DNA from 2 places in the Paenibacillus sp. LBL genome. Region 2 is predicted to be linked to the other one. Evidence: predicted binding sites of a transcription regulator. Region 2 holds the regulator's gene; the other holds the start of a gene.
The links. The regulator LexA, encoded in region 2, represses DNA repair genes until DNA is damaged. The targets are predictions, from matches to a motif close to CGAACATATGTTCG.
Positions count from the first base shown of each region.

Region 1: M2277_RS31755 (YhjD family protein) is a predicted target of LexA. The motif match lies at 2,217-2,230, and genes of this name have one in related genera.

Region 1 is NZ_JARXYU010000010.1:190,964-194,574, forward strand. It holds partial or broken gene M2277_RS20690 (DEAD/DEAH box helicase family protein) at 1-127, shown strand, start outside; gene M2277_RS20695 (hypothetical protein) at 81-251, shown strand; gene M2277_RS20700 (hypothetical protein) at 468-605, shown strand; gene M2277_RS20705 (ATP-dependent DNA ligase) at 737-1,336, opposite strand; gene M2277_RS20710 (hypothetical protein) at 1,530-1,826, shown strand; gene M2277_RS31755 (YhjD family protein) at 2,350-2,532, shown strand; gene M2277_RS31760 (YhjD family protein) at 2,522-2,683, shown strand; partial or broken gene M2277_RS31765 (YolD-like family protein) at 2,655-3,036, shown strand.
Region 2 is NZ_JARXYU010000004.1:439,032-442,642, forward strand. It holds gene M2277_RS13255 (RNA polymerase sigma factor) at 1-488, shown strand, start outside; gene M2277_RS13260 (hypothetical protein) at 481-1,299, shown strand; gene lexA (transcriptional repressor LexA) at 1,374-2,000, opposite strand; gene M2277_RS13270 (LysM peptidoglycan-binding domain-containing protein) at 2,176-2,547, shown strand; gene M2277_RS13275 (DUF896 domain-containing protein) at 2,746-2,952, shown strand; gene M2277_RS13280 (hypothetical protein) at 3,113-3,611, shown strand, end outside.

The sequences.
Region 1 (3,611 bases), on a different contig from region 2:
GCCATCCTTGGTACGTTGTCCGGTGCTGAAAATAAACTGTTGATGTGTGGAAACCCGACTCGAACGAGTGGGTTTTTTTTATGATTCGCACAACCGGGACCGTAGTCGTTTCCGTTCTCATAAAGTGGATATTGGTGGCGGCGGTGCTGCTTATTGTATCGGCAGTTGGAAATGTGTTCGGGTTTGAAATTTCCGAGGAATTAAGCACAAATATTACCGGGTTAGCGATGGCAATCCTCGGCCTCCGGTGATCCTCGGGATCATCTCCAATCCCAAAGAGGGAACAGGATACACCGATAAGGAAGACAAACCGAAAACGAACAAGTTTCTGTAAAAAGCGGGACCCTACCGGCTACGTGCTGGTAGGGTCATTTTGCGTTCATTTGTTTTATTTACCGCTTCGCCTTTACCAAGTCACGATTAATTCATAAGCTATGATGTATTCTAAATTAAAGGAGGAAATACTCGTGAGTGAATTTGTAGGCGGAGTTGGCGCAGGTTCCTGTGCAGGTGGTTACGGTTTTGGTGGTGGAGGTATAGGAGCAATTTTGGTTCTTTTTATCTTGTTAGTGATAATTTCTAGTGCCTTCTGTGGTTGGATATAATAATAATCTATCACGGCTTTTATGCTCGGTTATACTCGCCTTAACATTAACGGTAGAACAGTGGCGTAATCCGATGGCATCGGTAAAAGAAGCCTGCTGGCATAGGCTGGCGGGTTCTTTTATATTTCTTCTCATCCTACGGGTTCCGTTAATACTGGCGTCCGCAACAGCCCCGATTTGAACCAGTTTCTGAATTTAACCCGCCAAAGGCTATTCTTCCGCTTGCCGACCATCCCTTCAAGTTTTCGGTTCACCATCTGATCAAACAATCCTTCTCCCGCACCTTCCACGAAGGGTATGACGCAGAAGTGCTGATTCGGCATACGTATGCCGGCAAGGATCTCTTTACGCTGCAGCAGCGGCATCTTCCGTAGGTCCTGATTTTTATACTGCAGGATATCGAACACCACATATGTTATTGGGGACGTCGCTACCAGATGCTTGATGCGTTGATCCTTACTAGCCTTAAACCGGGTCAAGACTTCTTCAAAGTCCACGCCCTCTGGCCCTGTGCATGCTACCTCACCATCCAGGAGAATGTCATCATCAAACGGAACCAATAATTCGGGGTATTGTTGGGTACATTCCGTCTCATGACGTGTATAAAGCCGGATCCGGCCGGACTGCTGGGAGAACAGGAGCCTATGCTCGTCAATCTTTGGTTCGAATATATAGTGCGAATCTGAAAAAGGAGCTGGTGCGGTTGCGAGTAACATCGGATCAATAAACATAAACAACACCTCTTTACCGAATTATAGTGCTTGGCAATGTGATAGGAGAACAAATGGAAGATTCGACAAAACATTTAACATGATTATACCAAATTAAGGTTCTTTAAAACTATATACTCCAATAATATCCAAATGTTACAATTGAAAACAAAGTTAATGTGAATTAACTTTATAAATATCGGGAGGTGTTAGTATGGTTAAGATGGGAAAAAAATTAGTAATATTCTCTTCGATCATTGCAGCTTTTATGACTGTAGCAGCACCAGTATCTGCAAGTTCTATCTCACAGACAGAATCTGAGATAACGCCTCAATATTGTAACCCATGTAAAGTAAAAGCAGGTTATATGTACCCGAAAAGCCAGTATAGCAGAGACTATTTTACGCCATTACATTACATTACTGTTGATGGAGTGGAGTACTTTTTTTGGTACATAGATGATGACAAATCTACAGCCACACATTGGTATACTGTTTGGAAAGAAGAATAACAAAAAAACGTTGGGGTTTTGAATGCATAACCTTAAGGATTTTTTTGGAGTACACAATAAGGAAGAAAGCGTAAGTGTTTAGAATTACGAGAAGTCTCAAGAGTTCAAACCCTATCGGTTATACTGGTAGGGTTTTTTATTGATATTAGCCAACTTACACGCTGTATATCTGTGAGAGCTATGTATTTCTTTATTCAGAATTTTACAAATTAAAACGAACGGTGTGGTTCGATAGAATACCCTCCCAGTCCCCACCCCAAAGCCTAACATTAACAACTTCAATTTTTGATCGCCAAATCTAATTCTTTACCACACATATTTACTATTCGCCTTCTGTCCAAGAATTAATTTGCCAGTTACGTGCCTTTTCCTCCATTTTACATTGATAAAGGAACTAATGTTCGCCATATAGTACAAACAAATGTTCTCGTAACAAGAGGTGGAATTAATAAGCATTGGTCTGAAGCCAGATGAATCAAAATTAGTGAAGGATTTTATCTTGTTACCTCTCTTGCTCGATGTGATGGAAAAAGATCAAGGTATCCTGTCCGCTGCAGCCTTAAAGATGCCTGTAATAACAAACACCATAATTAAACGACTGCAGAAAGCGGCACTAGCTGACTTGTCACAGGTACGTCAAGACATGCGTCGGCGAGGAATGAAGGTGTACGAGGAGCGAAAGACCCGTCTTGGGCGTGGAAGTTGAATTTTTATGTAGAGGATATCACCAAAAATTGTCCATGCTTTGGGGGCTGGTTGAAGCAGAGATTGAGGAGAGGTCGTACACGTATTTGAGGTTCGATATCTTAGACAAGAGGGGAATATCAATTGACAACGCGCAAAAAGCTGGAGGGTAACAGGCTATGGGAATCAAGTCGGATGATGCTGCCAGAGCATAAGGAAACAATAATCTATAATCTGCCGGCAGCTGGAGGAGGGCAGGAAAGATCGAACGACATTGGATCCACAGGAAATGGAATTAATCGAACAAGCGCTGGCTGAATCTTTTCATGAACACCGTGCCCTTACTGTAAGGCTGTTTGATGAGTATGAAGATACAGAGTTAACAGGTATTGTCGTACTGATCCACACGTTCAGACGGGAAATCAAATTGTCCATCTCTGAAGTAGGTTGGCAATGGATCAAGATCGATGAGAATTGTTTCTGCTCACTGAACCTATTTTCAAAGAGGACGATGTGGCCTTATTAAAGGTCACAAAAAAAGTCACAAAAATTCCGGTCGAATATGAATACTGGCGATTGATTAATTTCGAGTGAGTCAAATTCAACTTTGATTTATACCTAAAATTTCAAAGGTGAACCGAAGCGAATTATAGTCAAATATGGGCGGCATGATGTAAGTAAGGCCTTAAAAACCTTATAATACCGCTATTTAAAAGGCTCCCGAAAGGGAGCCTTTTATTATAAATCACAAAAAAATCACATTCTCTGCAAAAATCAGAAATCAAGAATATCAGCGAAATGGCTTTTGATCTTCTCATCAGCATTTTTTCATCTTTTCAGTCGGAACCTCTGAATGAAAAAGGCATGGATTGATGCAGGACATGGTGGTAAAGATCCGAGGGCAGTCGGTAACTGGGCTGAAGGACAAGGATATTGTTTAGGTATCCTTGGGTAAACAGCGTCTTGCTGCCGAGTATGACGGTGTGCAGGTGTTGTTATCCAGATCAAGACCAAAGCGGTAAATAAAGCCGGAGCTGAGTAGTTCAATTTCATCCAAAGGATATGTTGTTTTCAACCAGATTCCTTCTTTGACTTGGTCCC
Region 2 (3,611 bases):
ATGAAATGATGAACCAGTATGGAAATGATATATGGAATTACGCCTATTTTTTGACCAAGCAACATGCTCTTGCTGATGACATTGCCCAAGAGGTTTTTATTAAGGCCTATTATGGAATACATACGTTTCGTGGGCAGTCGACGTTAAAGACATGGCTGCTTACGATTACAAGACATACGGCGTTCCGGCACAAACAGGCTTTTTTCTTGCGGAAAGTGACCTTGCAGGACAAGCCGCGTCTGGATGACCAGAGCCGGTCAGCTGAAGCGGAATATATGGAAAGTCAGTATACGGATGAGATATGGAGGATGATTATGAGTCTGCCAAGAAAGTTCAGGGAGGTGCTGGTTCTAGATCTTTACTACGAAATGCCGATCACTCAGATAGCGGAGCTTCTAAACGTAGCGACTGGTACGGTTAAATCCAGGCTGTATCGGGCGAGAAAAAAAGTGCAGAACATGTTAAAGGAGAATTCTGGTTATGAATGAGGAAAAGCCTGATTGGTACGAGCGAGCGCAACAAGGTCCTTTTCAAAATGAACCATTTACCGCCGAGATGAAAAATAAGGTACAGGTGTCACTGACCCAAGGTAGCCATAGATCAAAGCGTCGTCCATATTTACGTGTTGGTATGACTGGCGTGCTATTGTTTGTCACTCTACTGCTATTGATTCAGTTTCCTTGGGGGGAACGTACGGTACAACAGCATACGGCAGGGGGGGGACCATCCCCATCTGTGACGGAGACGATTCGCGCAGAAGGTACAACGGATGAAGGAACGTTACAGGTAGTTGCCATCGATAAGGAAGAGATAACGGAATTAGGAGCTCCCAGCTGTTTCGGACTCGAAACGGATCTGTCGTTTAAAGGGGATTACAAAGTGAAGTACGCGGCAGAGGGGACCTCGGAGGATGTGGTTGTCCTTGAGGATCTCACCTTCATACAACCAACTTCCGCTGCTCTTCAGATGATTCGATTGCCTTTTCAGGAAGCGGATGTGTTCATACTCGCCCCGCAATATAAGGACTGTCACGGAATACAAATCTATGCATTTGCGGTGGAGCATGGGAGTGGTAAGGCGGTGCAGCTGCAATTTGAGGAGGAGTTTTCTAGAGCCAGCACGTCCTATTACAGACCGGGCACTACACCTACGGTGAAAGATAATAAGCTTGTTCTGAAGTCCACGGAGGGTCCAGGCGGGGAAGGCTCGCCTGAATATAATATGGCTGAGAGAATGTATCAATTAGATCTTAGGCAAAATGCCATGGCGATGGTCTTGCGCAAGGACCGGAAATCTTAAGGATTAAATAACGTAGCACAAGAGGTTACCATCCAACTAAGGGAAGGTAACCTCTTGTTCATTGATATATGAAGTTAGTGTACATCCCTAAAGAGACCGATGACTTTGCCGAGAATGGTTACATGATTCAGGCGCAGGGGCTCGTAAGTAGGATTCTCCGGCTGCAAGCGAACGTGGTCCTTCTCTTTGTAGAAGGTCTTTACGGTTGCTTCGTCTTCCTCTGTCATCGCTACTACAATGTCCCCGTTGTCTGCAGTTTGCTGCTGGCGAACAATGACATAGTCACCGCTATGTATGCCAGCTTCAATCATGCTGTCACCAACAACAGATAACATGAATACCTTATCGTCGCCTACATAATGCTGAGGGAGGGGGAAGTAATCCTCGATGTTCTCCATGGCGGTAATAGGTACGCCTGCAGTGACTTTACCGACAACAGGCACTCTGGCAATGGTGTGGGTAAACAGATTAGCGCTATCGGATTCTTCTTGGCCAAGCAGTTCGATCGCTCTTGGCTTCGTAGGGTCACGGCGGATCAAACCTTTCTTCTCCAATCGGTCTAGATGCCCATGGACCGTTGAACTGGAAGCTAGTCCTACAGCCTCGCCGATTTCCCGGACAGAAGGCGGGTAACCCTTGCTACGAACTTCGTTGCGGATAAACTCTAAGATCGCCAGCTGGCGGCTGGATATTTTCGACATGCCGTATCAACCCCATTTAGTAACGTTTGGGAAAATTATAACATAGAACTTCCGTTCGTACAAACATAAGTTCTAAAAAAAGATAGAACAAATGTTCTTTTGGGTATTGTATCAAACAAATGTTCGTGTTATTATGAATTCATAAGAGAACACTTGTTTGGGAGATGATGATTCCATGTTGAAATACAGTACATACCGTAGTATTTATGAGAACGTTCCTGTGCGAACGGAGAAGTCTTCGGTGACTTGGGTCTATCAATTGAAATCCAGAATGACTTCCATCCCCTTAATTAAACTTCTATTCATTCTGCTGATTGTTGCATCCTTTTGGACGGGGGCCTATTCCGTTTTTGCCGGGGGAATGGAGAAGCCGACAGGTGAGAAGTTGGTCATTGTTCAATCCGGCGATAGTTTATGGCGTATCGCTTCCCTTCATAAACCAGCTGATATGGATACGCGCGTATATATTGATAGTATTAGAAGAACGAACGGTTTGAAGGGTCCTGACATACAGGCAGGAGAGGTGTTATCATTACCGGTGTGGTAAGTAATGAGCAATCCATTCTAACGCGTATTGTGTATTTCTAATTACTAATACTCTATTGTTAATGATGGGGAGAACCCATTCATACTGATCATACATTCATATTTATTCTTAATGAGAGTTTGCAAGGGTGCGGTTTCCTTGACAAGCTCTTTTTCACATGTTTAAGTTATAAATGATATTGGAATTGGAGGAGAAGGCATGGATATTGATACTTTGGTGGAACGCATTAATGTATTAGCAAGAAAACAGAAGAGTGAAGGGTTGACCGAAGAAGAGCAGAAGGAACGGGCTGAGCTTCGGGAAATATACCTTAACAATATTCGTAGTAACTTTAGACAACAGCTTGAATCGATTGAATGGGTAGATGAAAATGAAGAAAAAGGCGGCCCACGATTAAAGCAGTAGTCTATGAAAACTGTCTCATGATCTGATCAGAGGATTAATGGGCAGATAGAAGGATAGAATTATAACATTTGGGATGCCGGTTCATTTGTAGAGAATTGAACACGGTTTCCCAAATTTATATGGTTTAAATCATATTGAAATTGAGTCCAGGGGGAACCATATGTCACGATCATGGGAAAGAAAAGTCAACAAGAATATGTCACAACTCAACAAGCAGCGTAAGAAGCAAGGGCTGTCCTCGTACCAAGGTTCCACCATCTCCGATAAGAGTGATGTGTTTAAAGGACGTAAATACGTTCTGCCGTTAGTGCTCGTTGCGCTTGCCGGGCTGTACGCCCTTCTGGGCACTGCAACGTCTGGGGCAACAGGAGGAAGCAATGATGTGTTGAACTGGGTGGGTGTCAGTTTGTATATTCTATTGGCGCTTATGATTTTCTTGCGTAAGCCTTATTTGAAGATAGAGCGTGCCTCTGTATCCACGATGAAATTCAACCGGGAACGCCGTTTGGCTGTATCTGACATCGAGAAAATCAAAATTGCTTCGGGTTCCGTGGTTATCCAGGGCAAAGGGAAAGCGGGCAATTGGGTGTTCTCACGCATGATGAATCTTTATGATACCAAAGCGATGGGCGAGAGGCTGGAGGAGTTTGCCAAAACTC